One region of the Ewingella sp. C233 genome, then DNA from elsewhere that is predicted to be linked to it. Evidence: predicted binding sites of a transcription regulator. Region 1 holds the regulator's gene; each other region holds the start of a gene.
The links. The regulator PurR, encoded in region 1, represses purine synthesis genes. The targets are predictions, from matches to a motif close to CANGCAAACGTTTGCNTG.
Positions count from the first base shown of each region.

Region 1 (7,989 bases):
CGACGACGCTGACGCCGTAATGTTTGGCGGCGTATTCCGACAGACCACCCCAACCGCAACCAATATCCAGCAAGCGCAGGCCAGGTTTTAGTTGCAGCTTATCGCAAATCATTTTTAATTTTGCTTCCTGAGCCTGCTCAAGCGTTATTGCGTCTTTCCAGTAGGCACAAGAATATTGCATATAAGGGTCAAGCATCAGACTGAAGAGGTCATTTCCCAGGTCATAATGCTCTTTGCCTACAATCCAGGCGCGTTTTTTGGATTGAAGATTGGTAAGCCGGGCGGCTGCGATGCGGAGTGTGTCTTTAAAATGTCGGGGAAGTTTACTTTCAAGACCGGCATTCAGGACGCGCTGGAAGAAAATATCCAGTCGTTCGCATTCCCACCAGCCATCCATGTAACTTTCGCCCAGGCCCAAAGAGCCTTCCTGTAAAACGCGCTTAAAAAAATCAGGGTTTTTGACTTTAATGTCGAAAGGGCGGGTGCCGTTGATCTGTACATCTGCCATTCCCAACATTTCATTGACGATGCGATACCACTGATTGTCCTGAATACTCAGATCTTCTACACACGATGAACTCATAGCTTCTCCATCACTTTCTCTTCTGACTTATTAACCTGCCGGAAAAAAACCAAAGCAATTTATGCAGGTCATTATGAGAACAGACGGTTAATCCGCCTTGTCTGATATGCGACTATGAACAGAGGAAATCAGAAGAACACCCGTAACCTGGGCGGTATGGGGTGAAAAATCCTTTTTTATAAAACGTGACGCAGTGCCCGCGCACGAAAGTTACTTGTGATAAAAGCTTAGTATAAATGTTATTTTTAGAGGTTTTATTGAGTATAAACTCGCCTGCGCGCATTCTCAATAACAAATAGCGCGCGGCGATTATGTTTTTTAAGTGACTGTCACGTAAGGGTATTATGACGATTAGGTAGTATGATTCCGTTAACCGCGAGCCAGTTCCTCTTTGTCTGCCACTTTCACTGCATCATTCTGTTTTGCACTCTTTTTTACCATCACAAAACCCAGCGCAACCAGTACCAGCGTTCCTAACATAACCGTTACCGTGGCCAGCAAAGGCCGGGCAATGAATGCCGAGACCAACAGGCTGGTAAAAAAGCACAAACCTAATTGTAGTGTATTTTGCAACGCAGCGGCCTTCCCTGTATTAGCAGGAAATGGCATAAGTGCGTTCGCGACAACAATTGGATAACAAGCACCGTTCACCAGCGCCATTAGACAAAACGGGATTAGTAAGGTGGTCAGCGTTGCGCTGGTAAGCGTTGCCACCAGATAAAGTCCCACGACACTCAGTGCGTAACCGGCCAGCAGCCACGGGAGAATACGGTTACCGTCAATCTTGTTAATCAACATGCGGCAACCAAACCCCCCCACAAGGAAAGCGATAGTCTGAGGAACATAACTCAGGCCGATAACGCCTGGCGTATAACCCATGTCACTGAGTATAAAAGGTGAGCCCGTCAGCCAGGCAAAAAATCCGGCAGAACATGCGCCGTAAATCATGACGTTACCGCTGAATACAGGCGATGCCAGCAGTTTGAAAAAACCGATGCGGTTGGTTTTAGGATGACCCGCCGTTTTTTTAGTTTCCTGAATACGGAGTGAGCAAATTAACAGCAGAACGCCAATCGCCAAGAGCAGGGCGAAGATAGCTTCCCAATCGAAGTGATTTAAGACCCAGGCGCCTAGCAAGGGTGCCAGCGCAGGCGATAACGCCACCAACGGCATGATGGTGGCGAAAGTTCGTTTGGCGACGTCCGCAGAGTAACGGTCAACGACCAGCGCCTGCCAGCTGACGGCAGCAGCACATACGCCAATGGCCTGCAGGAAACGCAATGCCAGCAGCAAATAGATGTTCTGTACCCAGATCATTCCCAGACAGCCCAGTGCGAAAAGCGTCAGACCGGCAATAAGCACAGGTCTGCGGCCGAGCTTGTCTGACAGCGGCCCCCACAGCAATTGTCCGATAGCGAATCCGCCGAGAAAAATACTCAGGCTGGCGCTGATCATTCCCGGACTAGTCATCAGGCTGATTTGCATTGCGCTAAACGCAGGAAGGTACATATCTGTCGCTAAAAAGCCGAGCATGCTCAGGCCAGCCAGATACAGCATAAATCCAAAGGAGGGTTTCATGATTTTCTCTTTTTATTGGCGATGTTTGTTATGCGAAAAATTATTGAACAGCGGCACAACGTGCAGGAAGTCTCAGGCGCGAAGTGTAAAGGTTTGGCTTACCGCTTGTGAAACGCTAATATTTGCAATCTTGTATCAAAAAAATTGAAAGCAGGTGGGGAGACTGGGCGATGTGGTCAGAATATTCTTTAGAAGTGGTCGATGCCGTGGCGCGTACCGGCAGTTTCAGTGCGGCGGCACAAGAGCTGCATCGTGTTCCGTCTGCGGTAAGCTACACCGTTCGCCAACTGGAGCAATGGCTGGCAGTACCGCTGTTTGAAAGGCGTCATCGGGATGTAGAGTTGACCGCCGCCGGTCAGGTTTTTGTCGAAGAGGCTCGGTTGCTTATCAAAAAAATGATAGCGACACGGCGTCAGTGTCAGCAGGTGGCGAATGGCTGGCGTGGGCAACTCAATGTAGCGGTAGACCGCATTGTGAAACCGGAAAGGTCGCGGCGTCTGGTTACCGATTTCTACCGGGCATTCCCCGATACGGAACTGATCATCCATTCCGAGGTGTTCAACGGCGTGTGGGACGCGCTGGTGGATGGCCGTGCGGATGTCGCCATCGGCGCAACACGCGCTGTGCCCACCGGCGGGCGTTTTAGTTTCAGGGATATGGGGTTTATGGACTGGCACTGTGTGGTCAGCCCTGACCATCCGCTGGCGGCGCTCACTGTGCCATTAGTGGATGAACAGCTGCGTGCCTATCCGGCACTTTGTATCGAAGATACGTCGCGCAACTTACCTAAGCGTGATACCTGGACGCTAAACAATCAGCGACGTCTGGTTGTTCCCGACTGGACCTGCGCCATAGACTGCCTGTGTGAAGGACTGTGCGTGGGGATGATGCCCGTGCATCTGGTCGAAGACTGGATATCACATCAAAAATTGAGTGTGCTGACGCTGGCTGCCGCATTTCCCGAAAGCGCCTGCTGCCTGACCTGGGATCAGAGTAACCAGTCTCCGGCGCTGGCGTGGCTTCTGGATTATCTGGGCGATACCCCTACGCTGAATCAGGAGTGGTTACGCAACTAAAAACGCCTGCAAATGTGCAGGCGTTCGTGTTATGGCTTTCGGACTACGCTGTTAACGGCGATAGTCGCGGTAAGGACCATCGGCTACCGAGCGGCGTTCAACCAGTTTCGGGTGGACTTCAATGGTCTGTGACTCCTCACGTTTGCTGATAATGCGATCCAGCAGCATGGTGAATGCCATCTCACCCAGGCGCTCTTTGGGCTGGTGGATTGTCGTCAGTGCAGGGGAGAAGTAACGGGCGTTGCGTACGTTATCATAGCCGATCACCGAAATATCCTGCGGCACCCGCAGACCCATTTCATCAGCGGCACAAATAGCCCCCATCGCCATGACGTCACCGCCGCAGAAGACGGCCGTCGGGCGCTGTTTCTGCATCAAAATTTTATGCATCGCCTGATAGCCTGACTCGGGTTCAAAATCACCCTGAACGACCCATTCTTCGCGCAGCGGGATGTTGGCTTCCGTCATGGCTTTGAGGAAACCCTGGAAGCGGCCGCCACCGGTGTTACGAGCCAGTTGCCCCGGGATCACACCGATATCGCGATGACCGCGTTCAATCAGATAGCGCCCGGCCATATACCCACCTTCAAAGGCATTATCGATGATACTGTCGGTGAAGTTTTTACGTGCTTCGCCCCAATCCATCACCACCATCGGGATCGCTCGGTATTCTTCGAGCATGTCGAGCAATGCATCGGGATATTCCGCGCACATGACCAACAGACCATCGACGCGTTTTTGCGCCAGCATGGCCAGATAGGCCTGCTGTTTATCAAGATTATTATGCGAATTACACAAAATCAGTGTGTAGCCTTTGGCGAAACAGCTGTTTTCTACTGCCTCGATCACTTCGGCAAAATAGGGCGCTTCGCTGGATGTTGCCAGTAATCCGATAGATTTTGTATTGTTGACCTTGAGGCTACGGGCCACCGCGCTGGGAGAGTAGTGCAGCTCTTTTATCGCTGTCTGCACGGCGGCTTTAGTTTCTTCGGCGACGAAACGTGTTTTATTGATGACGTGCGACACGGTTGTGGTGGAAACGCCAGCCCGCTTTGCGACATCTTTTATCGTTGCCATGAAAAGAATGACTCCTGTCTGACGTGCTTTAGCACGTTAGCATTATGTTAATCGTTTGCCTGCGTGGATCTGACTGCTGGAAAAGAGATGAGCAGTGAAATCGTTGGTGGGTTTTTCAGAGCACAACAACTGTCTGAAAGAACATCGGAATGAATCGACCCGCACGCAGTGTGGTAACCGCGAATTTTCTCTTATATCTTGGTAAAGGGGAAGTAAAAAGTCTTCGTAACGCAGGGAATGATCACGGGATTTTAAAACAAAACTATGAGAAAATGCGTTGGCACACAAACTGTATGGCTTATAAAAAGGCCACATTTGATCCAGAAGGGGTTTTAATGGATACCAATCTGAAATTTGCTCTCATTACTGTGGTTGGCGCACTGGCAATGATTATGGCTTTCAGTTTTACCGCAGTGATGCACTGATCCTTTTTTACCTTCATTCGCTGAGGGTAAAAAGATCAGAAAAAAGGGCGATTCCTTTTACAGGTGTCGCCCTTTTCAATTCTTTGTTTTGCATCGTTCGCAAAATACTGTCTTAGCGACTGATTGTTTCATAAACGTTTCGTTAAATGCTATTCATCGCTGATTAGCGGTACTGCGGACTTAACGAATCGTTTTAGGCGTCATCACTCGACGCGCGCCAACATAGTGATCTTGCCAGTAATCTTCACCCAGTGAGGTGATTTTGATCTCTTCACCTGTACGGGGGGACTGAATAAATTTACCGTTTCCTACATAGACACCAACATGATCTGCTGCGCCGCGGTTATTGATTCTGAAGAAGACTAAGTCGCCGCTCTCCAGCTCACCGCGTTTAACTGGCGCCGCGTCCCGAAGGTGGTACATTTCGTTAGCGGTGCGTGGCATTTTGATACGAATCAGGTCTTTATATGCGTAATACACTAAACCACTGCAATCGAAACCGGTATTGGGAGAAGTGCCTCCCCAGCGATAAGGTTTGCCGACCTGATGCATTAGCTTGGTCATCGCGGTCTGCTGCGCATGTTGATAACGTTTTTTATGCGCGGCACTCAAAGCAATCGGTTTGGTGTCTTTCGCGAGTCCGTCTTTTGATTTTCGATGGCGACCGTAGGCTTTTTTACTATTTTTACTGGTCTCATTTTTCGCAATCGTTCGGCTTTCTTTCTTCGCTGTCATCTTGCTGTGGGTCACTTTGGCCGTTTTCTTTTCAGAATGTTCGTTGCGAACCCGCTTGGTGCTGGTGACTTTTTTGGTTTCTTTAACTTTTGCTTTTTGTTCTTTAACTGGCTCTGATTTTGATTTTTTACTGGTTCGGGCAACGGTTTTTCGCTTTCGTCTCTCATCAGGTTTTGCCTGACTGACGTGGCTTTTCCGCTGATCGGCAGCAACGTTAGTTTGTGGCGAAGCATGCGCCAGATTCAGAAACAGCTGGGTAAAGAACAGCACGGAAAGCGTAAACAATAAACGCATGGCGTCGTTACCAATATTGGCCCAAGGTTAAACATCAGAGATGTCAGAGTATTGCCCAAAAGAAGCAGACAAAACAGCACGAATTGCTTCGATTCTAGATCATATTGTGAGAAAAAGTTAATAGCATTTTAAATGCTGTAAAAATGGTCATTTTCAGTTCTAAAAACCATCTTTTATCAGAGAGTTAAAAATGTGCTCTGACCAGCTCAGCTCAGTCACAAGAGAGTTAAACTCAACGATCAAAAATGTTATTCTGAATGAATGTTTATTATTGCGAGCCATCAGACAGTTTGATTAAAAAGTAATGACGTAAACGCATGAATGAAAGCTGGGGTGGAAAGACCCTGCAAAAAATGGCGTTTTTATCCAAAGCCCGCCATCGTTACAATAGACGCTAAGCGACAAGTGGCGCGCATTTCCAGACAGTGCCCTGCGCATCAATGAGTAATGACAGTGACAGCCAGTTTTGGCTTGAGGAAGCAATAAATGACCACGACCACTATCGAAAAAATCCAGAAGCAGGTTTCCGAAAACCCAATCCTTCTGTACATGAAAGGCTCACCGAAGTTGCCTAGCTGTGGTTTCTCCGCTCAGGCTGTGCAGGCGCTTTCAGCCTGTGGCGAACGTTTTGCCTATGTTGATATTCTGCAAAATCCGGATATCCGTGCTGAAATGCCGAAATATGCAAACTGGCCAACCTTCCCGCAATTATGGGTAGACGGTGAGTTGGTTGGCGGTTGTGACATCATCATTGAGATGTATCAACGTGGTGAGTTGCAGACGCTGATCAAAGAAACTGCTGAGAAGTACAAATCTTCTGAAGAGCAGCAACCCGAGTAATATCAGCGCGTCTGGCTCTGTATCAGGCAATCTCTGAAACGGGTAAATAAAAAGAGCGACCTCAATGAGTCGCTCTTTTTTTCTGAATTTTGGGGACAACACCGTCAGCGTTTACGCATCGTTTTCTTGCGTTTGCGCTTTTTCATCATCTGAGTTGATCGGCAACGGCCAGCCGCCCAGGCGTTTCCAGCGGTTTACCAGTTCACAGAATAACTCTGCAGTCTGCTCTGTATCATACAGTGCAGAATGCGCCTGGCTGCTGTCAAACGCCATGCCTGCGCTGATGCAGGCTTTAGCCAGTACAGTCTGACCAAGCACTAAACCGCTCAGTGCCGCGGTGTCGAAAGTGGCAAAGGGGTGAAACGGGTTGCGTTTCAAGCCTGCGCGTTCTGCGGCCGCCATCAAAAAGCTGTGATCAAAATTGGCGTTGTGCGCAACGATAATGGCGCGACTGCAGTTTTGTTCTTTCATTCCTTTACGAATGACTTTGAAAATTTCATGCAGCGCATCATATTCGCTCACGGCACCGCGAAGCGGATTAGTGGGGTCGATGCCGTTGAAGGCCAGTGCTTCCGGTACCAGAATTGAGCCTTCAAAGGGCTCAACGTGAAAATGCACCGTCTCGTCGGTTTTTAGCCAGCCATCTTCATCCATTTTCAGGGTGATCGCGGCAATTTCCAGCAGTGCATCGGTCTTGGCGTTAAATCCAGCCGTTTCTACGTCGATAACCACGGGGTAAAAACCACGGAAACGGCCTCTCAGGGCGTTAATGTCACTATTGTCGGCCATCAGTTTCTTATCTTCATCGAATTCAGCGCGCATTATGGCAAATTTTTAATGGAGATGCAGGAGTATAGGGGCAGAAAAAAGGGCGCCTTTGCGCCCTTCATGATGTGAGGGGACATTAATTCCCCAGGCCCTGGCCTGCATGTTTAGATTCGATCAGTTCGATTTTATAACCATCAGGATCTTCAACGAAAGCGATGATGGTGGCGCCGCCTTTGACCGGACCGGCTTCACGGGTCACGTTACCGCCCGCTTTACGAATGTCTTCGCAAGTTTGTGCCACGTTATCCACGCCCAGTGCAATATGCCCGTAGGCTGTACCGAGGTCGTAGCTGTGAACATCCCAGTTGTAGGTCAGTTCGATCACGGCACCTTCGCTTTCATCAGTGTATCCCACGAACGCGAGGGAGTATTTGTATTCGGTATTTTCGCTGGTACGCAGCAGACGCATACCTAAAACATCAGTATAGAAATTGATTGAACGTTGCAGGTCGCCGACGCGAAGCATGGTATGAAGTAAGCGCATAATTTCCTCTGATTGCAGGGATAAGTAATAAATAACAGACTAACTGATTGTCACCGGACAGGCAAAAAA
Region 1 covers NZ_JBUZRI010000001.1:1,792,002-1,799,990, reverse strand. The annotation lists gene cfa (cyclopropane fatty acyl phospholipid synthase) at 1-583, opposite strand, end outside; gene punC (purine nucleoside transporter PunC) at 953-2,161, opposite strand; gene punR (DNA-binding transcriptional activator PunR) at 2,332-3,237, shown strand; gene purR (HTH-type transcriptional repressor PurR) at 3,289-4,314, opposite strand; gene cydH (cytochrome bd-I oxidase subunit CydH) at 4,464-4,739, shown strand; gene ACZRKO_RS08115 (C40 family peptidase) at 4,920-5,768, opposite strand; gene ACZRKO_RS08110 (Grx4 family monothiol glutaredoxin) at 6,255-6,608, shown strand; gene rnt (ribonuclease T) at 6,720-7,430, opposite strand; gene gloA (lactoylglutathione lyase) at 7,513-7,920, opposite strand.

Region 2 (7,989 bases), 100 kb from region 1:
CAGACGATAGTAGCGATATTTCGCAAGCGCAATCTGGTTGAAAGGCATCGTGTTAATCCTTGTTTTTCGATGTTTTTCTTAAGTGTGACGTTGTCACTTATGATCACCCTTATTTATGCCTTCACTGGTTATAGCGGCTTATTGGTTTAATTGGATTTTCGTAACCGGAAAAGTTGAGGCAATCTGTGTTTCGCAAAGCAATCAGAATGCCGCAGCACGGAGGTCGAAAGCAAGAGCCGGGAAAGAGTTTTCCAGATAATACAGAGGGTTTTTGTTAATAGAGCCGATTTTACCGTGTGCGCGGCGGTGTAAAACATTTCCTGCGGCAGCATCCCGGTTTTCGCCAAAGAAAAGGGATGCTGCAGGCAGACTACAGGCACGACTGATTAGTCACATTGTACTTTAATAGCCAGTCCGCCCCGGGAGGTTTCACGGTATTTAGCGTTCATGTCCTTGCCTGTTTCGTACATTGTCTCGATAACCTTATCCAGTGACACCCTCGGTTCACTGGTACGACGCAGCGCCATACGTGCCGAGTTAATAGCTTTGACCGAGGCAATGGCGTTACGCTCAATGCAGGGAACCTGCACCTGACCGGCAACCGGATCACACGTCAGCCCCAGGTTATGCTCCATGCCAATTTCAGCAGCAATACATACCTGCACCGGGCTTCCGCCCAGTAATTCGGCAAGTCCCGCTGCCGCCATTGAACAGGCCACACCCACTTCACCCTGACAACCCACTTCAGCCCCGGAGATCGATGCATTCATTTTATACAGAATGCCGATGGCCCCGCAGGTGAGGAAATAGCGCAGATAGATATCCGCACTGACCGGCTCAATAAACTGATCATAATAAGCCAGTACGGCCGGGACAATCCCGCAGGCGCCGTTGGTTGGCGCAGTCACCACCCGTCCACCGGCGGCATTTTCTTCATTCACCGCCAGCGCGAACATATTGACCCAATCAATGACATTCATTGGGTCATTGGAGAGTTTGTCGTTAGAGACCAGCATACGGCGCAGCGCTGACGCACGGCGCGGCACGCGCAGCGGACCTGGCAACACACCTTCCGTATTCAGGCCGCGATCGATACAGGCCTGCATGGTGTGCCAGATGGTTTCGAAATACTGTTCGATCTCCTGCTTGCTGTGCTGAGCCAGTTCGTTCTGCATCATCAGTCCTGACAGAGACAGCCCGTTCTCTTTGCATTTTGCCAGCATTTCACTGGCCGAATTAAAGGCGTAAGGCACGCTCACTTCATTGAGAACCGGCTGGCCGAAATGTTCATCGTCCACGATAAAACCGCCGCCAACAGAATAATAGGTTTTGCTGTACAGCAGTTTATCGCCGGCAAAGGCGTGGATCTGCATCGCATTTTCATGCTTAGGCAAATTCTCCCCCCGGAATACCATGCCGGTATCACGCGGGAAATCCACTTCGTGATGGGTTTCACCTAACGGCAGGCGTTCGCGCTGCTCAACATCACGGATAAAGTGCGGAATGCCGTCAATATCTACGGTGTCAGGCTTATTGCCTGCCAGACCGAGAATAATGGCGATATCGGTGTGGTGCCCTTTTCCGGTCAGTGAGAGTGAACCGTAGACATCCACAGCTACACGCGTCACGTCAGGGAGCATGCCCTTTTCAAGCAGGTCATCAGCGAACTGTTTACCGGCTTTCATGGGGCCCAAAGTATGGGAACTGGAAGGGCCAATCCCGACCTTGAACATGTCGAAAACGCTAATCACGTCGAATACTCCTGTTTTGGGAGATGGCACTGAAATGAGCGCCATGCCCGGATAGATTTACTGTGTAACACTTAATTGATAGTGGATTATCGCAGTTTTATGCATGACTTAACACACAGTCTAAAAGGGCTTGTGACGGAAAGTTGCTTTTTTCGCATGAAATAAATTAATTTGATGCGAAAATGTGATGCACTTGTAACTTTTTGGTTGCGAGGGCTGGCCATCAGGCACGGATCTGTTCCGCCAGACGCCGGATAATGGCGGCGGTCAGCCCCCAGACAAATTGCTGCTGGTACCAGGAGAGGTAAACACGATGATGTATTCCTCGTCGGTGAATATCGAGCGGATGGTAGCGGGCGAGATCAAACGCCTCTTCAAGCGGGATTTCGAATAACTCTGCCACTTCGTCTTCGCACGGGTGTAACGGCACATCCACCGGTAATAATCCCACCACCGGCGTAACCTGAAATCCGCTGCTGCTGTCGAGCGGTGCCAGCGTGCCTAACACGGTCACGTCAGCCGGAGGGATCGCCACTTCTTCGTGAGCTTCCCGCAGGGCAGTAAATATCAGTGACGTATCTGACGCGTCAGCCGCACCGCCGGGGAACGCCACCTGACCGGCATGTTTGCGCAGAAAGTCTGAACGCCGGGTGAGCAGCAGCGTCGGCTGCGCACGGCAGATGATCGGGATCAGTACCGCTGCGTGCCGGTGTCCGCGTACCGCAGGCGCGGGCGATGCCGGCAACTGCAACTGAAAACGGCGGATGAACTCCAGCACGGCCGGTGAGTAACGGGAAGAGTCCGGCTGAGCGTTAGAAAGGATCAAGGCTGCGGTTCTCCCTGCGGTTGCCCTTTTAACTGTGGAAGAATGCGGGCGACTTTATCGAAAGTTTCCTTGTATTCGGCCTGCTCCTGACTGTCTGCAACTATACCGCCGCCTGCCCAGCAATATATATTTTCGCCTTCGGTCAGCAGGGTGCGGATGGTGATATTACTGTCCATCGTACCGCAGCAACTGATATAGGCGATGCTGCCGCAGTAAGCGTTGCGGCGGTGCGGTTCAAGCTGTTCGATAATCTGCATGGCGCGCACTTTCGGCGCACCGGTGATAGAACCGCCGGGGAAGCAGGCGCGCAGCAGTTGGCTGGCGTGGCACGCTGGCGGTAATTGAGCCGTGATCGTACTGACTAGATGGTGTACTGCCGGGAAAGGTTCGACCACGAACAGTTCCGGCACGCGCACGCTACCCGGTACCGCGACGCGGCCGATATCATTACGCAGCAAATCGACGATCATCAGGTTCTCGGCGCGATCTTTTTCTGAGGTGGAGAGCCGCAGTGCCTGCTCTGCGTCGGCCTGTTTATCCGCCAGACGGGGCAACGTGCCTTTAATCGGGCGGGTTTGTACGCGCTGGTTTTCAAGCCACAGGAAGCGTTCAGGCGAAAGGCTGAGTACGGCGTTTTCCGGCAAACGGATAAATGCCGAGAAGGGAGCACGGTTGGCGGCGTTTAACGTCAGGAATGCCTGCCACTCATCGCCGGAATAACGGGTGCTGAAACGCTGGGCCAGATTGATCTGGTAACAGTCGCCGCTGTGCAGATAGTCCTGAATCTGGCGGAATTTTTCACCGTACTCTTCGCGGCTCATGTTGGCCTGCCAGTCGCCGTGCAGCTTGAGAGGCTTGAATTGCGCGGGTGATGCGTGTTGTTCCAGCCACGCCAGACGCATTTGCACATCCCCATGACACACCAGTGTCAGGCGCTGTAAATGGTGATCGGCAATCAGCGCCCAGTCATAAATTCCCACCGCCATGTCCGGCAAATCGATGTCTCGCAGGGACGTGGCAGGCAGCGTTTCAATGCGGCGGCCCAGATCATAACCAAACAGCCCCAGCGCGCCACCCAAAAAGGGCAAGTCCGGATGCGGTTCAGCTTGTAGTCCGGACTGCACTAATTGCTGCTCTATCAGGGAAAACGGGTCGGTATCACTGAATCCGGTACTGCTTAGCGTGGCTATTTCAGTTTGTGCGCCCCGCGTGGTCAGTGTGATCAACGGGTCAGCAACCATAATATCGAAGCGGTTATGCACATGCTCTGCCGAACCGGAATGCAGCAGCATGGCCCAGGGCAGGGAAGAGAGCGGAGCAAACTGCGTGAGCAGGGCATCAGGCTGATATTCCAGTGGATAAAATGTGACGGACTGAGCAGGTTGCATGGACGATTTCACGGTTCTGGCGGATGTCGGGACAGGTTGTGATCCTAGCATAAATTTCTGCGCCATAGGCCAGCGGAAGAAGAAGGCGTATACTGTCCGGTCAATGATGGCAGTTGCGCATAACCCGCGTGGCTTCCACCCGATTTCCAGCCATAACCCAGATACAGGACACTCCCATGCTTACAGGTATGCCTTCACTTTCACACAGCGAACAGGAACAGGCCGCCGACCGTATCCGCGATATGATGGCCGGCGGAATGAGCAGTGGCGAAGCCATTGCCACGGTAGCAGAGGAAATTCGCGCCAAGCACAAAGGCGATCGCGTTACCGTTATTTTTGACGACGAAGACGAATAAACATCCATCTGTTATTAAAAACGGCAATAAAAAACCGGATCCCTCGCAGGCCCGGTTTTTTTACAAGGTGACAACGAAAGCGGCGCAGGGATCAGCCTTTTACAACGACTGCCGCTGCAGCCTGTTTCGCCGTTTCCACCGCCTCCTCAACGCTGTCACCAATCGATAACGCCACGCCCAGACGACGTTTACCCTGGATTTCCGGCTTACCGAACAAACGCACCTGATTTGAACCGGCCAGCGCCTGCTCCAGCCCGCTGAACGAGACGTTGTTGCTGTTCAGTTCCGGCAAGATAACCGCAGATGCAGACGGACCAAACTGGCGGATCTGCCTGATGGGCAGGCCGAGGAATGCGCGCACGTGCAGGGCGAACTCTGAAAGGTCCTGCGAAATCAGCGTTACCATGCCGGTGTCGTGCGGACGCGGTGACACTTCGCTGAATACCACGTCATCTGCGCAAATAAACAGCTCGACGCCAAACAATCCTTTCCCCCCCAGCGCTTTAACGACGCGTTCCGCGATGTCTTTGGCGCGTTGCAGGGCCAGTTCGCTCATCTGCTGAGGCTGCCATGACTCTCGGTAGTCGCCATCTTCCTGGCGATGACCGATCGGTGCGCAGAAATGAATACCGTCCACGGCGTTGATGGTCAGCAGGGTGATTTCAAAATCAAATTTCACCAGCCCTTCAACAATCACCCGTCCGCCACCCGCACGACCGCCTTGTTGGGCGTAGTCCCACGCCTGTTGCAGGGTTTCAGCACTGCGGATCAGGCTCTGGCCTTTGCCCGATGAACTCATCACCGGCTTGATGATGCACGGATATCCAATCTTTTCCACCGCGGCACGGAACGAGGTTTCATCGTCAGCAAACTGGTAGGTTGAGGTCGGCAGTTGCAGCGTTTCAGCAGCCAGCCGACGGATGCCTTCGCGGTTCATTGTCAGGCGCGTCGCTTCTGCACAAGGCACTACGTTGTGGCCTTGTTGCTCCAGCTCCACCAACATACTGGTGGCGATAGCTTCAATTTCAGGCACGATAAAATCCGGGCGTTCACTCTCGATAATCTGCTTCAGCGCATCGCCGTCGAGCATATTGATCACATGGCTGCGGTGAGCGACCTGCATCGCTGGCGCATCGGCATAACGGTCAACGGCGATCACTTCCAGACCAAGACGCTGGCACTCGACGGCCACTTCTTTGCCCAGTTCTCCGGAACCTAATAACATCACGCGAGTCGCGCCAGAGCGCAGTGCAGTACCGATGGTTAACATAGCTTCGTACCCAGATCTGTGGAGGTTGAGAATGTGTGCTGACACCGCATTGCAGGGCGGAAAATTACCGCTAGCCTGAACCGGTCGGCCGCAGTATATCCGAAAATCTTGGCGACGAAAACGATTGCGCGGCGGCCGTTTCATCAGGTGGTCAATAATCTTCACGGGTTTTTTACCCACGGCGCCCGGTGAGTAAGGCAGTGAAGCCGTGGTTCTGTTATCATTTATCCCAAACCATGGCGTCATATTTTCTGCCGCTGCCCCGAATTTTCTGCCTTACATAAAGAGTTATCGCCTTGAGCACGCATTCATTTTCCGTCCTGACTTTGCCCGCTGAGCAACTTTCTAACCTGACCGAACTGGGTTATGCCGAAATGACGCCGATTCAGGCCGCGTCGTTGCCTGCCATTCTGCAAGGGCAGGACGTCCGCGCGAAAGCCAAAACGGGCAGTGGTAAGACCGCGGCCTTTGGCATTGGCCTGCTGGATAAAATCACCGTCAGCCAGTTTGTTACCCAGGCGCTGGTTCTCTGTCCGACGCGCGAACTGGCCGATCAGGTCAGCAAAGAGCTGCGCCGTCTGGCGCGCTTCACCCAGAATATTAAGATCCTCACCTTATGTGGCGGTCAGGCTATCGGGCCACAACTCGAGTCGCTGGTGCACCCTGCGCATATTATTGTCGGCACGCCGGGCCGTATTCAGGAGCATCTGCGTAAAGGCACGCTCAAGCTCGACCAGTTGAAAGTGCTGGTACTGGATGAAGCGGACCGCATGCTGGACATGGGTTTTAGTGAAGATATTGAAGACGTCGTCAGCTACGCACCGCAGGACCGCCAGACATTGCTGTTCTCTGCGACTTATCCGAGCGGGATTGAACGCATCAGTAACAAATTCCAGCGTCAGCCGCTGAACGTTGAAATTGAAGGCGACGATGACATTGCTGATATCAAGCAGGTGTTTATCGAAACTGACCGTCATCAGCGCCTGGCTCTGTTAACGGCAGTGCTTTATCAGCATCAGCCAGCCTCCTGCGTGGTGTTCTGTAACACCAAGCGCGACTGCCAGGAAGTGTATGAAGCGCTGGAAGGGAAAGGCATCAGTGCGCTGGCCTTGAACGGTGACCTCGAACAGCGCGACCGCGATCGTGTGCTGGTGCGTTTTTCCAACGGCAGTTGCCGCGTACTGGTCGCGACCGACGTTGCGGCGCGCGGTCTGGACATTAAACAACTCGGGCTGGTGATTAACTACGAGCTGTCGTTTGACCCGGAAGTTCACGTTCACCGTGTGGGCCGTACCGGCCGTGCGGGTACCAGCGGTCTGGCCGTCAGTCTGGTTACCCCGCAGGAGATGGTGCGTGTTCACGCGCTGGAAGATTACACTCATCAGACCGTAGTCTGGCAGCCGGCCGCACAGGTACTTTCCGCCGCACCGGTGGCGCTGGATCCAGAAATGGCAACGTTGTGCATCGACGGTGGCCGCAAAGCTAAAATCCGTCCGGGCGATATTCTGGGCGCGCTGACCGGTGAAGCAGGACTCACGGCGGCCGAAGTCGGTAAAATCGACATGTTCCCGATTCATGCCTACGTTGCCATCCGCCAGAAGAGTGCCAAAAAAGCGCTGCAACGTTTGCAGGAAGGTAAGATCAAGGGCAAGAATTGTAAGGCCATTATTTTACGTTGATATAGCCGCCAATTATTTAGGGTTCAGCGGTACGTACCGCCTTCATGTTAACGTTGTGTTATGTCCTTGTCTGGGATTATTATGTTCTTGTTAATGATGACCTCACGCAGAATAAGGATATTCATTCTTGCAGGGGTCACAAGGACAGACAAACGCGAACAGGAGGCGGTACATGAAAAAAGTAATAATTGGCGCATTAGTGGCAGTGGCCGGATTGAGCACTGTGGTGCATATCGCACAGGCGGCGGAACCCGAAAACCGTACCGCAACAGTCGCGCCTTGTGGTAATGCCAGCAAAGATGAAATCGCTGCGCTGGTTAAGCGTGATTTCCTGCAAAATCGCATTACCCGCTGGGATGCGGATAAAAAGCTGCTTGGGACGTCAACGCCGGTCGTCTGGATCTCCTCTGACAGCATTACCGGTGACAATGCGAAGTGGAATATTCCGGTGAAGGTGCGCGGTGACCGTACAGACAAAATCTATCCGGTTACACTCAATTGTCAGCTTGGCGAAATTACCTACGGCAATCCGCAGTAATCTGTTCAGCAGTCAATCGAAGCGTCGTCATGGCTCAGCATGTCGGCGCTTTTTTCATGCTCTGCATTCCCCTCTGAATACCCCTTACCGCTTGGTTTCCCTGTATAAACCTGTCACTCTGATGGCACTATCATGAACATTGAGATAAGGCGAGATGATGACACCTCCGAAGGCTGAGAAA
Region 2 covers NZ_JBUZRI010000001.1:1,895,819-1,903,807, reverse strand. The annotation lists gene ACZRKO_RS08610 (EAL domain-containing protein) at 1-48, opposite strand, end outside; gene ACZRKO_RS08605 (L-serine ammonia-lyase) at 387-1,751, opposite strand; gene ACZRKO_RS08600 (CoA pyrophosphatase) at 1,975-2,577, opposite strand; gene pabB (aminodeoxychorismate synthase component 1) at 2,574-3,965, opposite strand; gene ACZRKO_RS08590 (YoaH family protein) at 4,142-4,321, shown strand; gene purT (formate-dependent phosphoribosylglycinamide formyltransferase) at 4,413-5,591, opposite strand; gene dbpA (ATP-dependent RNA helicase DbpA) at 5,888-7,270, shown strand; gene yebF (protein YebF) at 7,443-7,808, shown strand; gene ACZRKO_RS08570 (S9 family peptidase) at 7,963-7,989, shown strand, end outside.
Region 2: a site for PurR is predicted at 5,705-5,722, ahead of purT (formate-dependent phosphoribosylglycinamide formyltransferase). Genes of this name have one in related genera too.

Region 3 (7,989 bases), 1.4 Mb from region 1:
TCAGATCGTCTTTTTCCAGTGGACGTAATCGGACGCGGGTATTGCTAGACATAAATTTTTCCCGAAAGGTCGTTTTATTCGGATACTTTTTAGAAACTAGGCTCTTTAAAACAGTCCTGTTTTAAGAAAAGGTGGGTACACAAACGACATTAAAACGTGTACCAACTGGATCATTATAGCGGTGAGCATGTAAACAAACGTAAACGAATTAAAACAAAAAACCGGCACGTGGCCGGTTTGTAGTGAAATCATCGCTATAATCCGGTTTAATCTGCTGCGTAACCCTGCTCCGGCAAAGGATTTCCATCGAGAAACGCCTGACCGTTTTTTAGCTCTAAGCGGCCATCCACAAACCAGCTGATCACCAGCGGATAGATGCTGTGTTCCTGCGTTTGCACGCGCTCTATCAAGTCCTGCTCGGTGTCATCGCTAAATACCGGGACCCTGGCCTGTAAAATAACCGGTCCGCCGTCGAGCTGCTCTGTCACAAAGTGAACCGAGGTGCCGTGTGCTTCATCTTGATTTTCAATCGCCTGACGGTGAGTGTGTAAACCGGGATATTTTGGCAGCAGGGAAGGGTGGATATTCAGCATCCGGCCCGCGAACCGCTGGACGAAGTCGGCGCTGAGAATACGCATGTAACCGGCCAGAACCACCAGATCGGGGTTGTAAGCATCGATGGCATCAGCCAGAGCGACGTCAAACGCCGCTCGGTCTGCATAGGATTTCACATCAAGCGCGTGTGCCGGAATATTGGCTGATTGGGCACGCTCCAGTCCGAACGCTGACGCTTTATTACTGAAGACGGCGCTGAGTTTCGCATAAACTCGTCCCTGCTGGCAGGCATCGATCAGCGCCTGGAGATTACTCCCTTCGCCGGACACCAGAACCACAATCCTTTTCATCTCAACACCCATCTTTAGCCAAAGTTACTTAATGATAACGCGTTCTGCAGAGTCAGACTCTTTAATCCTGCCGATTTTCCACGCTTTTTCACCGTTGGCATTGAGCAGGGCAACGGCCTCGTCTGCCCGTTCGGCAGGCAATGCAACCAACATACCGACGCCACAGTTGAAAGTGCGGTACATTTCGTGACGGCTGACGTTACCGGTGGTTTGCAGCCAGGTAAAGACGTCCGGCCACTGCCAGCTGGCTTCATCAATGATGACCTGAGTGTTTTCCGGCAGAACACGCGGAATATTTTCCCAGAAGCCGCCACCGGTCAGGTGAACGATGCCGTGAACGTCGACAGTTTCGATCAGCTTGAGGATGGATTTTACGTAAATTTTGGTCGGTGCCAGCAGGTGATCGGCCAGAGATTTGCCCGCCAGATCGGTGGTTTCCGGATTGGTGTTGCTGACTTCCAGAATTTTGCGCACCAGCGAATAGCCGTTGGAATGCGGGCCGCTGGCGGCCAGGGCAATCACTACGTCACCGTCAGCCACTTTACTGCCGTCGATAATTTCTGATTTTTCGACCACGCCGACGCAAAAACCGGCCACGTCGTAATCTTCGCCGTGATACATACCCGGCATTTCAGCGGTCTCACCACCCACTAACGCGCAACCAGACTGCTTACAGCCTTCGGCGATACCGGTGATAACACTGGCGGCGATGTCGACGTCGAGTTTACCGGTGGCGTAATAGTCGAGGAAGAACAGCGGTTCTGCACCCTGAACAATCAGATCATTGACACACATGGCGACCAGATCAATGCCGATGGTGTCGTGGCGTTTCAGGTCCATCGCCAGACGCAGCTTGGTGCCAACGCCGTCGGTTCCCGAAACCAGCACAGGTTCACGATATTTTTGCGGTAGCGCGCACAGGGCGCCAAAACCACCCAATCCACCCATCACTTCCGGACGACGAGTCTGTTTAACTACACCTTTGATACGGTCTACCAATGCGTTGCCGGCATCGATATCCACACCTGCGTCTTTATAGCTGAGAGAGGTTTTGTCGGTCACTGCGAAATCCCCACGACGGTTTGCGGTTGGTGGTTGAAATGAAGCGCGGCAATTCTAACAGCCCAGGCAAACGTTTGCGAGGAGCTTGTGCGGTGTGTTGATCATTCTCCTGACTATACTCTTTATCAGTATTCTATTGATGCCGATCAAGTTAATCGCGGTGGCGTTCAAAAAAAAAGGCGTTATAATCTCGCGATTTTTTTTTGCAGCTCAACCACCTTAGGAGAATAAAAAATGAAGATCGTCGAGGTGAAACACCCGCTGGTGAGACACAAGCTGGGCCTGATGCGTGAAAATGACATCAGCACGAAACGTTTTCGCGAACTGGCTTCTGAGGTGGGAAGTCTGCTGACGTATGAAGCGACCGCTGATTTAGAAACTGAGAAAGTGACTATCGAAGGCTGGTGCGGTCCGGTTGAAATCGACCAGATCAAGGGCAAGAAAATTACCGTTGTGCCGATCCTGCGTGCAGGTCTGGGTATGATGGAAGGTGTACTGGAGCACGTGCCAAGCGCACGCATCAGCGTGGTCGGCGTCTATCGCGATGAAGAAACCCTGCAGCCTGTGCCGTACTTCCAGAAACTGGTTTCCAATATCGAAGAACGTCTGGCGCTGGTGGTTGACCCGATGCTGGCGACCGGTGGTTCTATGATTGCTACCATCGACCTGCTGAAAAAAGCCGGCTGCCAGAGCATTAAAGTGCTGGTGCTGGTGGCTGCACCAGAAGGCATCGCCGCGCTGGAGAAAGCGCATCCTGACGTTGAGCTCTACACCGCCTCTATCGACCACGGACTTAACGAGCACGGCTACATCATGCCGGGGCTCGGGGATGCGGGCGATAAGATATTTGGTACGAAATAAGCAGCAAGCAATAGCCGACTGAGAAGTCGGCTTTTTTTTGAATTTTTTTTACTGGTCATACTTCAACATCACTTCACAGAGGATCAATCCATGACCCGTCGTGTCATCGGGGTAAGCGAGCGCCTGCCGCTCCTGCAAACTATCCCCCTGAGCTTGCAGCACCTGTTCGCCATGTTTGGCGCCACGGTGCTGGTGCCTATTTTGTTCAAAATCAATCCGGCCACAGTGTTGCTGTTCAACGGCATTGGCACCTTATTGTATCTCTACATCTGTAAAGGCAAAATCCCGGCCTATCTGGGATCGAGTTTTGCCTTTATCTCGCCGGTACTGCTGCTGTTGCCGATGGGTTATGAAGCGGCGCTCGGCGGATTTATCGTCTGCGGATTGCTGTTTTGTCTCGTAGCGCTGATTGTGAAAAAAGCCGGTATCGGCTGGATCAACGTGATGTTCCCACCGGCGGCGATGGGCGCGATTGTGGCCGTTATCGGACTGGAGCTGGCGGGCGTAGCGGCCAACATGGCCGGGCTGTTACCGGCTGACGGCGTGTCGGTGGATTCCACCACCATCACCATTTCGATGGTGACGCTCGGCGTTACCGTGCTCGGGTCGGTGCTGTTCCGCGGTTTCCTGGCCATCATCCCGATTTTGATCGGCGTGCTGGTCGGTTATACGTTGTCGTTCTTTATGGGCGTGGTCGATACCACACCCATCGCGCAGGCACACTGGTTTGCATTGCCGACCTTCTACACTCCGCGCTTCGAATGGGTAGCGATCCTGACCATTCTGCCTGCGGCGCTGGTGGTGATCGCCGAGCATGTCGGCCATCTGGTGGTAACGGCCAACATTGTGAAAAAAGATCTGCTGAAAGACCCCGGCCTGCATCGCTCTATGCTGGCGAACGGATTGTCCACGGTATTATCAGGTTTCTTCGGCTCAACGCCCAATACCACCTATGGCGAAAACATCGGCGTCATGGCCATCACCAAGGTGTACAGCACCTGGGTGATCGGCGGTGCGGCCATTCTGGCTATTATGCTCTCCTGCGTCGGTAAGCTGGCGGCGGCGATTCAGGCCGTGCCTGTGCCGGTGATGGGCGGTGTGTCCCTGCTGCTCTACGGGGTGATTGGCGCATCAGGCATCCGTGTGCTGATTGAATCCAAAGTGGATTACAACAAAGCGCAGAACCTGATCCTGACCGCGGTGATTTTGATCATTGGCGTCAGTGGCGCGAAAATTCACATCGGCGCGGCTGAGCTGAAAGGCATGGCGCTGGCGACCATCGTGGGTATCTTCCTCAGCCTGCTGTTTAAAGTGATCGAAATGGTGCGCGGCGAAGAAGAGATCATCGACATTGAGGACGAGCGGGAAAATCCGCCAGTCTGATCCTGATGCACGAAACCCCGCCGCAGAGGATCACGCTGCGGCGGTTCGTTCGGTTAGCAAGCGGTTGTACGGCACGCAGTTCAATTCCGGCTGGATCTTATGCTAGAATTCTGGCCGTACATATCCGTTTAGATAACAGCTGAGATAACAACTTTTTGTTGATAACAACATTCGCGGTTTTCATGCCGTATTGGTTGAGGTGCTTCTGAATACGCCGGCACAACTTTCCCTGCCACTCTATCTTCCTGATGATGAAACTTTTGCCAGTTTTTATTCGGGTGAGAACCCCTCTCTGCTCTCTGCGATTCAGACGGCGCTGCATCAGGAGCATGGCACCTATATCTATTTCTGGTCACGTGAAGGCGGTGGTCGCAGCCACTTGCTGCACGCGGCCTGTGCGGAGCTTTCTCAACGCGGTGAGGCCGTCGGTTATGTGCCGCTGGATAAGAGGGCTTATTTTGTTCCGGAAGTGCTGGACGGCATGGAGCATCTGGCGCTGGTTTGCATTGACAACATCGAAGGCATTGCCGGGGATGATGAGTGGGAAGCGGCGGTGTTCCATCTGTATAACCGTATTTTGGAAACCGGCCGTACGCGGCTGTTTATCACCGGCGATCGCCCGCCGCGCCAGCTGAATCTCAGCCTGCCGGATCTTGCTTCACGGTTAGACTGGGGGCAAATCTACAAACTTCAGCCATTGTCCGACGAAGAAAAACTTCAGGCACTCCAGCTGCGGGCGAAACTGCGCGGTTTTGAACTGCCGGAAGACGTCGGGCGCTTCCTGTTGAAGCGTCTGGATCGCGAGATGCGCACGTTATTTACCACGCTGGATCAGCTGGATCGGGCGTCGATCACGGCGCAGCGCAAACTCACTATTCCCTTCGTAAAAGATATTCTCAGCCTGTAGCGTCAGCCACAGGCTTTCCCGCGTTTACAAAATATCCAGCACCTGCTCTGGCGGACGGCCCAGACGCGCTTTGCCCTTAGCCAGCACGATCGGGCGTTCTATCAGGCGTGGATGATCGGACAGCGCCTGCAGCAATTGCTGCTCGTTCATCGCCGGATCGGCCAGATTCAGCTCTTTGTAAATCTCTTCGCCTTTGCGCATCAGTTCACGCGCTGAACTGAATCCCAGCTTGCTGACCAGTTCTTTCAGCGTGTCAGGTGAGGGTGGCGTTTCCAGATACAAGATCACGTCAGGCTTCAGCCCTTTATTTTCCAGTAACTTCAGCGTTTCACGGCTCTTGCTGCAGCGTGGATTGTGGTAAATCGCGACATCATGATGTGGCATGTTCATCTCCTCTGATTCCTGAAAGGCTTAACCTTTCTGATATTGACGGAAACGCCTTTGCAACTGGCGTAACTGATCAATGCGTGCGTCGTAGCGGGCCTGTTCCAGACTGCCCAATTTTTGCAGCGCGCTGGCGTTGCTCAACAGTTCAATCGCCTGATCCAGACGGCCGACCAGCGCCATGCTTTCGGCACGTGCTGCCAGTTCCTGAGCACGCAGACCCTGAGCAGCATTGGCCTGAGACAATAAATCCCAGCCATTGGGATCATTAGGGTATGTGAAAGTATAGCGGTTGAGGATGCGGCTGGCGTTAGCGGGCTGGCCGCCTTCTACGTAGGCATTAGCCAGGTTGAGCAACAGCACCGGATTTTTACTGGTCTCTGCGTTGGCTTTTTCCAGCCGGGCGATGGCCTGTGGCGTATGTTTCTGGTCAATGTCGACGTCGGTGGAGAGATCGAGAAGCCAGTCGTTATCCGGATCTTTCGCCAGTAATGGGTCCAGAATAGCGCGTGCCTGTTCGAATTTTTTGGCTTTATAGAATTGCAGCGCCTGCCCGTATTTTGCCGCTAACTGCTCGCGAATATTGCCGTTACTCAACTGGTGCAGATAGTCATCACTCAGCGGATAGGATTCCGAACCGTACATGCCCAGGATTCGCACCTTGGCTAACAGGAAACTCTGCGACGAATGCACCGTCGGATGAGACATCTGGTTAGCGCGGTTGCGGATATCAGCCAGGCGGCTGTCAGGCAGGGGGTGCGTCAGCAACATTTCCGGCGGCTTGCTCGAGTAACTCGACAGGTCCGCTAATTTTTGCAGGAAAGCGGGCATTGCCTGCGGGTCAAAACCGGCGCGCTGCAATACCTGAATGCCTATACGGTCAGCTTCCTGCTCGTTACCTTGCGTAAAGCTGATCATATTCTGCTGGGTTCCGGCGAGGGTACCGGTCAGCGCGGCCATACCGGCCTGCGGGCTGGCCATTGCCAGCAGAATAGAACCGAGGGCACCCACCCAAGTCAGCGGGGCGCTCTTTTGTTGATCTTCCATCGCACGCGCCAGATGGCGCTGGGTTACGTGCGAGATTTCGTGCGCCATGACCGAGGCCAGCTGGCTCTCATTGTCGGTGTAGCGGAACAGGGCGGAGTGCAGCACCACGTTGCCGCCAAAGAAGGCGAAGGCGTTCAGTTCATCATTATTGACGATGAAAAAGTGGAAAGGTGTTCTCACTGAGTAAGCGCTCGCCACCAGCCGCTGACCGAGTTCATTGATGTAATTATTAAGCAGAGGATCGTTAATCAGTGGTGTGCTGGCGCGCATCTGACGAACGTAGAAATCGCCCATCTGCATTTCCTGAGCGATACTCAGCGTGCCCCCGGCCGTGGTGCCCATATCAGGTAACTGATCGGCGATCACCGGTTTGTTTGGATTGGAGGACGCAATGGGCGTAGTCCAGTAACTGCTGTCATCCGCGAAGGCGGGCGCCAGTGTCCCTGTCAACAGGGTGCCCATCAACAGGGCGGTCAGCGTTTTGTTAAACCGCATTGCCATAATTAAGCCATTCCCAATGAATAGTTGATCACTCTGACGTAAACAGCCATAAGAGTTCTTCTTCCGTGAAACGGACTCCAGTACACTCTTGCGCAGGCACATTCTTTGCTATTTTTCTGATACTTAATAGTAGCTATGTCAGAAAATGTTGAAGTACTTAATCGTCACCCTCTGTGACAACAGATTCAGTAAAAAGTTACTCTATCTCTGGAGCAGGGACGCAGGCAAACTCTGTGCTGACCCGTTACACATGGATCTTAACAGGAGCGATATCCGATGTTAGAGATGTTATTACAATGGTACCGCCGACGTTTCACCGATCCACAGGCCATCGCCCTTTTGGCGATTCTGGTCGCAGGTTTTTGTATCCTCTATTTCCTCAACGGTATTCTCGCCCCGCTACTGGTCGCGATTGTACTGGCCTATTTGCTCGAATGGCCGGTAGCCAGGCTGCAACATCTGGGGTTGTCCCGCACGCTGGCGACCAGTGTCGTGCTGCTGATCTTTGCCGGTGTCGTGATGCTGGCGGTGTTTGTTATCGCGCCGGTCACCTGGCAGCAGGGCATCAACCTGATGGCTGACTTGCCCAGTATGCTTAACCGCTTTTACGATTTTGCCGCCACCCTGCCGAAGCGTTATCCTGCGCTGGTGGATGCCGGGATCATCGATATGATGGCCGAAAATCTGCGCGCCAAGCTTTCGGGCGTGGGTGACAATCTGGTGAAATTCTCACTCGCGTCACTGGTGGGCCTGTTGACGCTGGCGATTTACCTGATTCTGGTGCCGATGATGGTGTTTTTCCTGCTCAAAGACAAAGAGCAGATGCTCAGCGCGGTTCGCCGCGTGTTGCCGCGTGACCGCGGACTGGCGGGGCTGGTCTGGCAGGAGATGAACCAGCAAATCACCAATTACATCCGTGGCAAAGTGCTGGAGATGATT
Region 3 covers NZ_JBUZRI010000001.1:389,827-397,815, forward strand. The annotation lists gene speG (spermidine N1-acetyltransferase) at 1-52, opposite strand, end outside; gene purN (phosphoribosylglycinamide formyltransferase) at 267-905, opposite strand; gene purM (phosphoribosylformylglycinamidine cyclo-ligase) at 930-1,967, opposite strand; gene upp (uracil phosphoribosyltransferase) at 2,202-2,828, shown strand; gene uraA (uracil permease) at 2,919-4,211, shown strand; gene hda (DnaA inactivator Hda) at 4,411-5,118, shown strand; gene arsC (arsenate reductase (glutaredoxin)) at 5,143-5,502, opposite strand; gene bepA (beta-barrel assembly-enhancing protease) at 5,530-7,050, opposite strand; gene ACZRKO_RS01880 (AI-2E family transporter) at 7,327-7,989, shown strand, end outside.
Region 3: a site for PurR is predicted at 2,031-2,048, ahead of purM (phosphoribosylformylglycinamidine cyclo-ligase). Genes of this name have one in related genera too.

Region 4 (7,989 bases), 1.5 Mb from region 1:
AGTCCCGTTTGGGAGCGTTGCGGACTCGGATTATACGGGCAGACCGCAGTGAGTCAATGGCTTTCGACCTCACTGCTTAATGACTGAACGATTTGTCGTTATTCTCTGCCCTGCCCGCCTTTAGTTGGATTGCGTGGAGACCTTTTTCTCTGAATTTATGGCCGCAGTGATCACCCTTGCCGATGCTTGATAGGCGATATTTTCATAGGCCGTCAGTTCAGGTTGCAGGGTTTGTACCACGCCTCTTTTACCGATAACGGCAGGCTGGCCAATGTATACCCGCAGATTCTCATCCCACGCTGCGACCGGATAGACAGTGTTGGCATCCGAGAGAATGGCATCGACTAAGCGTGCGGTGGCCGTCGCGATACCAAAACTGGTCCAGCCTTTGCCTTGCAGTATCTCCCAGCCACCACCGCGCACAGCGCTGTCCATTTTGGCCCAGTCCACAGCGGTATCGCCCGCCAGTTCGGCAACCGGTCGGCCGCCTAATGTCACGGTGCTCCAGGCCACAAACTGCGACTCACCGTGTTCACCCATCACGTAACCTGTGACACTTTTCGGATCAAAGCCGAAGAACTCACCGACCACGCGCTTCATGCGGGCAGTATCGAGTGATGTTCCGGTACCGAAAACCTGTGAATCCGGGAAACCGCTGGTCTGCTGAATAATCTGGGTTATCACGTCACAAGGGTTGGTAATGTTGAGGATCACCCCACCAAAACCGCTGGCAATAATGCGCGGTACCACTTCACGCACGGCGGCACGGGTCTCGGCCAGCTCTTCCAGCCGGTCTTCGCGCAATAATGTTTTTGGACCGACGGCGATGACCACTACGTCTGCATCCTGCAATTGAGCATAGTCATTGGCGATGACCTTGACCCGAGACGCGATAAGCGATGCCATATCGCGCAGTTCCAGTGCCTGACTGGCCGCCTTCTTCTCGTTTTCATCCAGCAAAACAATCACATCGCACAGTCCCTGCGTGACCAGAGAAAAGGCCACATCCGCGCCGACATGGCCCGCGCCGATAATTCCCACTTTACGTGTCATCCCGCTTTTCCTTATATTTTCGATTTTACGTTCTCTTAAAATAGCCACATTCCCTGCAAACGTCTTCGCAATCCTGCCGCAATTTTATGGGTCACGACAATTCAGCGCCTGACAGCGCGCGCTGCATCTGCCAAAATAGGACCATCCCCTGCATTTTTTAATTGATGGATTTACTCCCCGATGTCAGCAAAGATTATTGACGGTAAAACGATTGCGCAGCAGGTCAGAAACGAAGTTGCGGAAAAAGTGAAACAACGACTGGCCGCCGGTAAACGTGCACCGGGTTTGGCTGTTGTGCTGGTCGGAGAGAATCCGGCGTCGCAGATTTATGTCGCCAGCAAGCGCCGCTCCTGTGAGGAGGTCGGCTTCCTGTCGCGCTCTTATGATTTACCCGCTACCACCACCGAAGGCGAGCTGCTGAAGTTAATCGATGAGCTGAACAATGACAGCGCCATCGACGGCATCTTGATTCAGCTGCCGCTGCCTGCGGGCATCGACAATGTGAAAGTGCTGGAAAGCATTCACCCGGACAAAGACGTCGATGGCTTCCACCCTTACAATGTCGGCCGTCTGTGCCAGCGTGCGCCAACCCTGCGCCCTTGTACACCGCGCGGCATCGTGACGCTGCTGGAACGCTATGGCATCGATACTTTTGGCCTGAATGCCGTGGTGATTGGCGCATCTAACATCGTTGGCCGTCCGATGAGCATGGAACTGCTGCTGGCCGGTTGTACCACCACCGTTACGCACCGCTTTACCAAAAACCTGCGTCATCACGTCGAGAATGCCGATCTGGTGGTGGTTGCCGTGGGTAAACCGGGCTTTATTCCCGGCGAATGGATTAAACCGGGCGCAATCGTAGTGGATGTCGGTATAAACCGTCTGGAAAGTGGTAAAGTTGTCGGCGATGTGGAATTTGATGCCGCCGCAGAACGTGCTTCATTTATTACACCGGTGCCGGGCGGCGTAGGCCCGATGACGGTCGCGACGCTGATTCAAAATACCTTGCAGGCTTGCGAGGAATATCACGACATCAGCGCCAACTAAAAGTCAGTAACAGATAAGTCAGGAAACCATGGAAACTTTTTTTCTCGAAAAACACCCGCACGTTGAACTGTGCGACCTGCTCAAATTTATGGGCTGGTGTGAAAGCGGCGCAGCGGCTAAAGCCGTGATCGCTGAAGGTCAGGTGACGGTCAACGGGCAGGTAGAAACCCGCAAACGTTGTAAAATCCTTGCCGACCAGCAGGTAGAATTTGCCAGCAGCAAGCTGGTGGTCAAAGCCTCAGCCGAATAAACCCGGTTCTGAGCAATAAAAAAGCGCGGAGGGGATAACCCGGCCGCGCTTTTTTTATGCTGCATTTAGAGCATCAGAACCGATTACTTACGACGCCATGTCGTTCCATTTGGCCCATCCTCTAACACGATACCCATTTCATTTAAGCGATCGCGCGCTTGATCCGCCATACCCCAATCTTTGCTGGCACGGGCGTCGTTACGCTGTTTGATCAGGGCTTCTATCTCAGCTACTTCGCCGTCGTCCTCCGCCTGAGCACCAGATTGCAGGAACTGCTCCGGATCTTTCTCCAACAGGCCCAGCACGCTGCCCAACTGGCGCAGTTCTGCGGCTAAACCGTTGGCCGCATTCATGTCTTCCGCTTTCAGACGGTTGATATCTCGCGCCATATCGAACAGAACGGAATAGGCTTCCGGCGTGTTGAAATCGTCGTCCATCGCTTCACGAAAACGCGTGACAAAGGCTTCGCCACCGGCTGGTGTGGCAATGGCATCCGTACCGCGCAGTGCGGTGTAGAGGCGCTCCAGCGAGGTGCGCGCCAGTTTCAGGTTCTCTTCGCTGTAGTTCAGCTGACTGCGGTAATGCCCGGACATGAGGAAATAGCGCACGCTTTCGGCGTCGTAATATTTCAAGACATCACGCACGGTGAAGAAGTTATCCAGCGATTTGGACATCTTCTCGCGGTCAATCATCACCATACCCGAGTGCATCCAGGTATTGACGTACGGGCCGTCGTGGGCGCAGCTCGACTGAGCGATTTCATTCTCGTGATGCGGGAACATCAGGTCAGAACCGCCGCCGTGAATATCAAAATGTTCACCAAGCTGTTTGCAGTTCATCGCCGAACATTCGATATGCCAGCCCGGACGTCCTTCGCCCCAGGGTGAGGTCCAGCTAGGTTCGCCCGGCTTGGACATCTTCCAGAGTACGAAGTCCATCGGGTTACGTTTGACATCGGCCGTTACTTCAACGCGCGCACCAGCCTGAAGTTGGTCCAGATCCTGACGAGACAGCAAACCGTAATCCGGATCGCTTTCCACCCAGAACATCACGTCACCGTTAGACGCCACGTAGGCGTGATCGCGGTCGACCAGCTTCTGAACGATGTCGATGATCTCCGCAATATGCCCTGTGGCACGCGGCTCGGAATCGGGTGGAAGAATACCGAGTGAGGCGAAATCAGCGTGCATCTCAGCGATCATCCGGTCGGTCAGCGCGGTAAAGGCTTCGCCCTTTTCTGCTGCACGTTTAATAATTTTGTCGTCAATATCGGTAATGTTACGCACATATTTCAGGTCATAACCGAGATAGCGCAAGTAGCGCGATACCACATCAAAAGAGACAAAGGTGCGACCGTGACCAATGTGACACAGGTCGTAAACGGTGATCCCACACACGTACATACCGACTTTACCGGCATGAATTGGCTTGAATTCCTCTTTTTGGCGACTCAGGGTATTAAAAATCTTCAGCATCAGGCTATTCCGTGTGTTGGGCATTGAAAACGTCAATTGTGCTCATAATATAACGAAAAGGAGTTTGCCGAAACGGCATAAGCCCCCGGAGAGACGGATTCGGAAAATAATTAGCGTTATAAAGTAACATTAAAACCAAAATGTAGCAGCAACGTCGCTGTGAAAATGAGCAGATGAAACGCCCGGCTGACGCCTGCTTTCGAGTTATGGTATAAAGAAAGGCTATATTGGGTGCTCGCACCGAGAGCATAAATCAACATAAGCAGGATGATTATTATGGTCACTTTACACACCAATCACGGCGACATCGTCATTAAAACCTTCGCGGACAAAGCGCCGGTCACCGTCGAAAACTTCCTGAACTATTGCCGTAAGGGTTTCTACGACAACACCATTTTCCACCGTGTTATTGACGGCTTCATGATTCAGGGCGGCGGTTTTGAGCCAGGCATGAACCAGAAAAATACCGACGCGCCAATCAAAAACGAAGCGAATAACGGTCTGAAAAACACCAAAGGCACGCTGGCAATGGCCCGTACCAATGACCCGCATTCAGCCACTGGCCAGTTCTTCATCAACGTGACTGACAACGATTTCCTTAACCACACTGGCGAAAACGCACAGGGTTGGGGCTACTGCGTATTTGCAGAAGTGGTTGAAGGCCAGGACGTGATCGATGCGATTAAAGGTGTGAAAACCGGTCGCAGCGGCATGCATCAGGACGTTCCAAAAGAAGACGTGATCATTAAAAGTGTTACTGTCAGCGAATAACTGACATTTAATGACGACGTTTTTTATCGCAGATATCCATCTTTGCGCACAGGAACCGGCAATTACTGCCGGTTTTCTGCGTTTTTTACGTGACGATGCACCGCAGGCCGATGCGCTGTACATTCTCGGTGATCTGTTCGAAGCCTGGATAGGTGACGATGACCCGCAGCCCCTGCACGCAGAGATCGCCACGGCGCTTAAAACTCTCCACCAGCAGGGCGTCCCCTGTTTCTTTATTCATGGTAACCGCGATTTTTTGGTCGGGCGACGCTTTGCACGCGACAGCCTGATGCAAATTCTGCCCGATACCAAAGTGCTCGAACTTTATGGCCACCGGGTGCTGATCCTGCACGGCGATACACTTTGCACCGACGATACCGGCTATCAGAAATTCCGCAAAAAAGTCCGCAATCCGCTGATTCAAAAAGTCTTCCTCGCTCTGCCGCTAAAATGGCGTCTGTCGATTGCCGCGAAAATGCGTGCTGACAGTAGGGCCTCTAACAGCGGAAAATCGCTGGAGATCATGGACGTCAATCCGCAGGCGGTGATTAACGCTATGCAGGCAAACGGCGTCGAATGGATGATCCACGGCCATACTCATCGCCCCGCGATCCACGACGTGCCGTTAAACGACCAGACCGGCCACCGCGCCGTACTGGGTGCCTGGCATGAAGAGGGCTCGATGATTAAAGTCAGTACCGATGGCGTGGAGCTGGTGACCTTCCCGTTCTGATCCCTTCGTTTTAAAAGCCGCATAAACCCGGCACGCAATCGTTTTCCTCGCTTTGGGAGCGTGATATGATTTGCGCCCTCTCCGTCAGAAAACCCCGGTGTAAAATCTCCGGATGCCTGGCGACGCTTGTTTAATCACAGGAGCTTTACAGACATGTCATCCAACGTTACCCCGGCAAAAATCGCCATCGTTATGGGGTCTAAAAGTGACTGGGCGACCATGCAGTTCGCCGCCGAGGTTCTTACAACGCTGAATATTCCTTTCCATGTCGAAGTTGTTTCCGCTCACCGTACGCCAGACAAGCTGTTCAGCTTTGCCGAGCAGGCGTCTGAAAACGGTCTGGATGTGATTATCGCAGGCGCAGGCGGCGCGGCTCATTTACCGGGAATGATTGCCGCGAAAACGCTGGTACCGGTGCTCGGCGTACCGGTGCAAAGTGCCGCGCTGAGCGGTGTCGACAGCCTCTATTCCATCGTCCAGATGCCACGCGGCATTCCTGTCGGAACGCTGGCTATCGGTAAAGCGGGTGCCGCCAACGCGGCCCTGCTGGCAGCGCAGATTCTGGCGCTGCACGATGCTGAAATTGGCAAAAGTCTGGCGGCTTGGCGCAAGGCGCAAACCGATGAAGTGTTGAATAACCCTGACCCGCGGGAGGAAGCATGAAGCCGGTTTGCGTACTCGGAAATGGCCAGTTAGGCAGAATGCTGCGTCAGGCGGGTGAACCCCTGGGGATCGCGGTTTACCCCGTCGGCCTCGATGCCGAACCGGAAGCAGTGCCCTTTTCGCAAAGCGTGATCACCGCTGAAATTGAGCGCTGGCCAGAAACCGCCCTGACGCGCGAACTGGCGACGCACGAAAGTTTTGTGAATCGCGATATTTTTCCTCGTCTGGCCGATCGCCTGACGCAAAAGCAACTACTCGATCAGCTCGGTTTAGCCACCGCACCGTGGCAGTTGCTGGCTGATGTGGCCGAATGGCCGCAGGTCTTCGCGCAGCTCGGCGAGCTGGCAATTGTTAAGCGCCGCGTAGGCGGTTACGACGGCCGCGGACAGTGGCGTTTGCGCGCCGACGAAGAAACGACATTACCGGCTGACTGCTACGGCGAATGTATCGTCGAACAAGGCATCAATTTCTCCGGCGAAGTCTCGCTGGTTGGCGCACGCGGCCACGACGGCCAGACCGTGTTCTATCCGCTGACCCATAACCTGCATGAAGAAGGCATTCTGCGCACCAGCGTGGCGCTGCCACAGCCGGACGCCGCTTTGCAGCAGCAGGCAGAAAGCATGTTATCGGCCATTCTTAATGAGCTGAATTATGTCGGCGTGATGGCGATGGAGTGTTTTGTAGTCAGCGAAGGTTTACTGATCAACGAACTGGCACCGCGCGTACACAACAGCGGGCACTGGACACAAAATGGCGCATCCTACAGCCAGTTCGAAATGCATCTGCGCGCGATTCTTGGCCTGCCGTTGCCAAAACCGGTGGTCAGTACGCCTTCTGTGATGGTTAATCTGATTGGTACGGCAGTTTCCACCGACTGGCTGAGCCTGCCGCTGGTAAACCTGCACTGGTATGAGAAAGAGGTGCGAGAAGGCCGTAAGGTCGGGCACCTCAATCTGAATGACGCCAGCGCCGGGTTACTGAAAGAAGCGCTGATCGCGTTAGTACCGATGCTGCCGCCGGCATACAAAAGCGGTATCGAATGGGCCGTTGAAAAACTGTGATCGGTATTTCCTCCCCTTTACCGGGGGGAGGAATAAACCGTCAGCTATCGTATTGCCTGAACAGCGCCCTTCCCCGCAGTAAACGCACGCCCATCCAGCCACCGCATAGCGACAGCAGCAGCGCGCTGACCAGCGGCACCGACCACCAGAGCACCCTATTCGGCTCCCACGGGAAATCAAACACCTTACGTTGCAGTATCCACAGCGCGGCTTCAGCCCCGACGGCGGCGGCGATCCCAGCCACCAGCCCGAGCACGGCGAACTCACACCACAGCGTGCTGCGGAGCAGTTTTTTGCTGGCCCCCAGCGTGCGGTAGACAATCAGCTCCTGACGGCGCTGACGCATTCCGACCTGAATCTGTGCCAGCAGCAGTAAACCACCGCACAGCATCACCAGAATCACCATCACCTCCAGTGCGCGGCTCACCTGTTGCAGCACCTGGCCTACCTGTTTGAGGATAGAACCGATGTCCAGCAGGCTGAGCGTCGGGAACTGGCGGTTAAGTTGCGTAATAGCTTTACCGTCACCGTGGTAACGGAAGCTGGTTAACCAGCTTTGCGGCTGGGCATCCAGCGCGCCCGGCGGGAAGATGAAGTAGAAGTTTGGTCGCAGACTGTCCCAGTCCACTTTACGCAGGCTGGAAATTTTAGCGCTGAACTCCTGGGTATCACCGCTGAAGGTCAGCGTATCGCCCATCTTCACATCCAACCTTCCGGCCAGACCTTCGTCTATCGACACTTCACCGGCCTTCGGGGGGCCGTCACCGGCCACCAGCGGGTTATGATCTGGCAACCCCTGCATCCATGTCAGGTTCAGCTCGCGGTTGACCGCTTCGCCTGCGGCATCGTCCGGCTTAATGACGTCAGTCGCCACCTGCTGATTAATACCCGTCAGGCGCACGCGGACAATCGGGTAGAAGATTTCTGGTTCAGCCT
Region 4 covers NZ_JBUZRI010000001.1:251,753-259,741, reverse strand. The annotation lists gene ACZRKO_RS01260 (L-lactate dehydrogenase) at 121-1,053, opposite strand; gene folD (bifunctional methylenetetrahydrofolate dehydrogenase/methenyltetrahydrofolate cyclohydrolase FolD) at 1,234-2,100, shown strand; gene ybcJ (ribosome-associated protein YbcJ) at 2,129-2,350, shown strand; gene cysS (cysteine--tRNA ligase) at 2,434-3,825, opposite strand; gene ppiB (peptidylprolyl isomerase B) at 4,102-4,596, shown strand; gene lpxH (UDP-2,3-diacylglucosamine diphosphatase) at 4,607-5,329, shown strand; gene purE (5-(carboxyamino)imidazole ribonucleotide mutase) at 5,483-5,992, shown strand; gene purK (5-(carboxyamino)imidazole ribonucleotide synthase) at 5,989-7,053, shown strand; gene ybbP (putative ABC transporter permease subunit YbbP) at 7,094-7,989, opposite strand, start outside.
Region 4: a site for PurR is predicted at 5,361-5,378, ahead of purE (5-(carboxyamino)imidazole ribonucleotide mutase). Genes of this name have one in related genera too.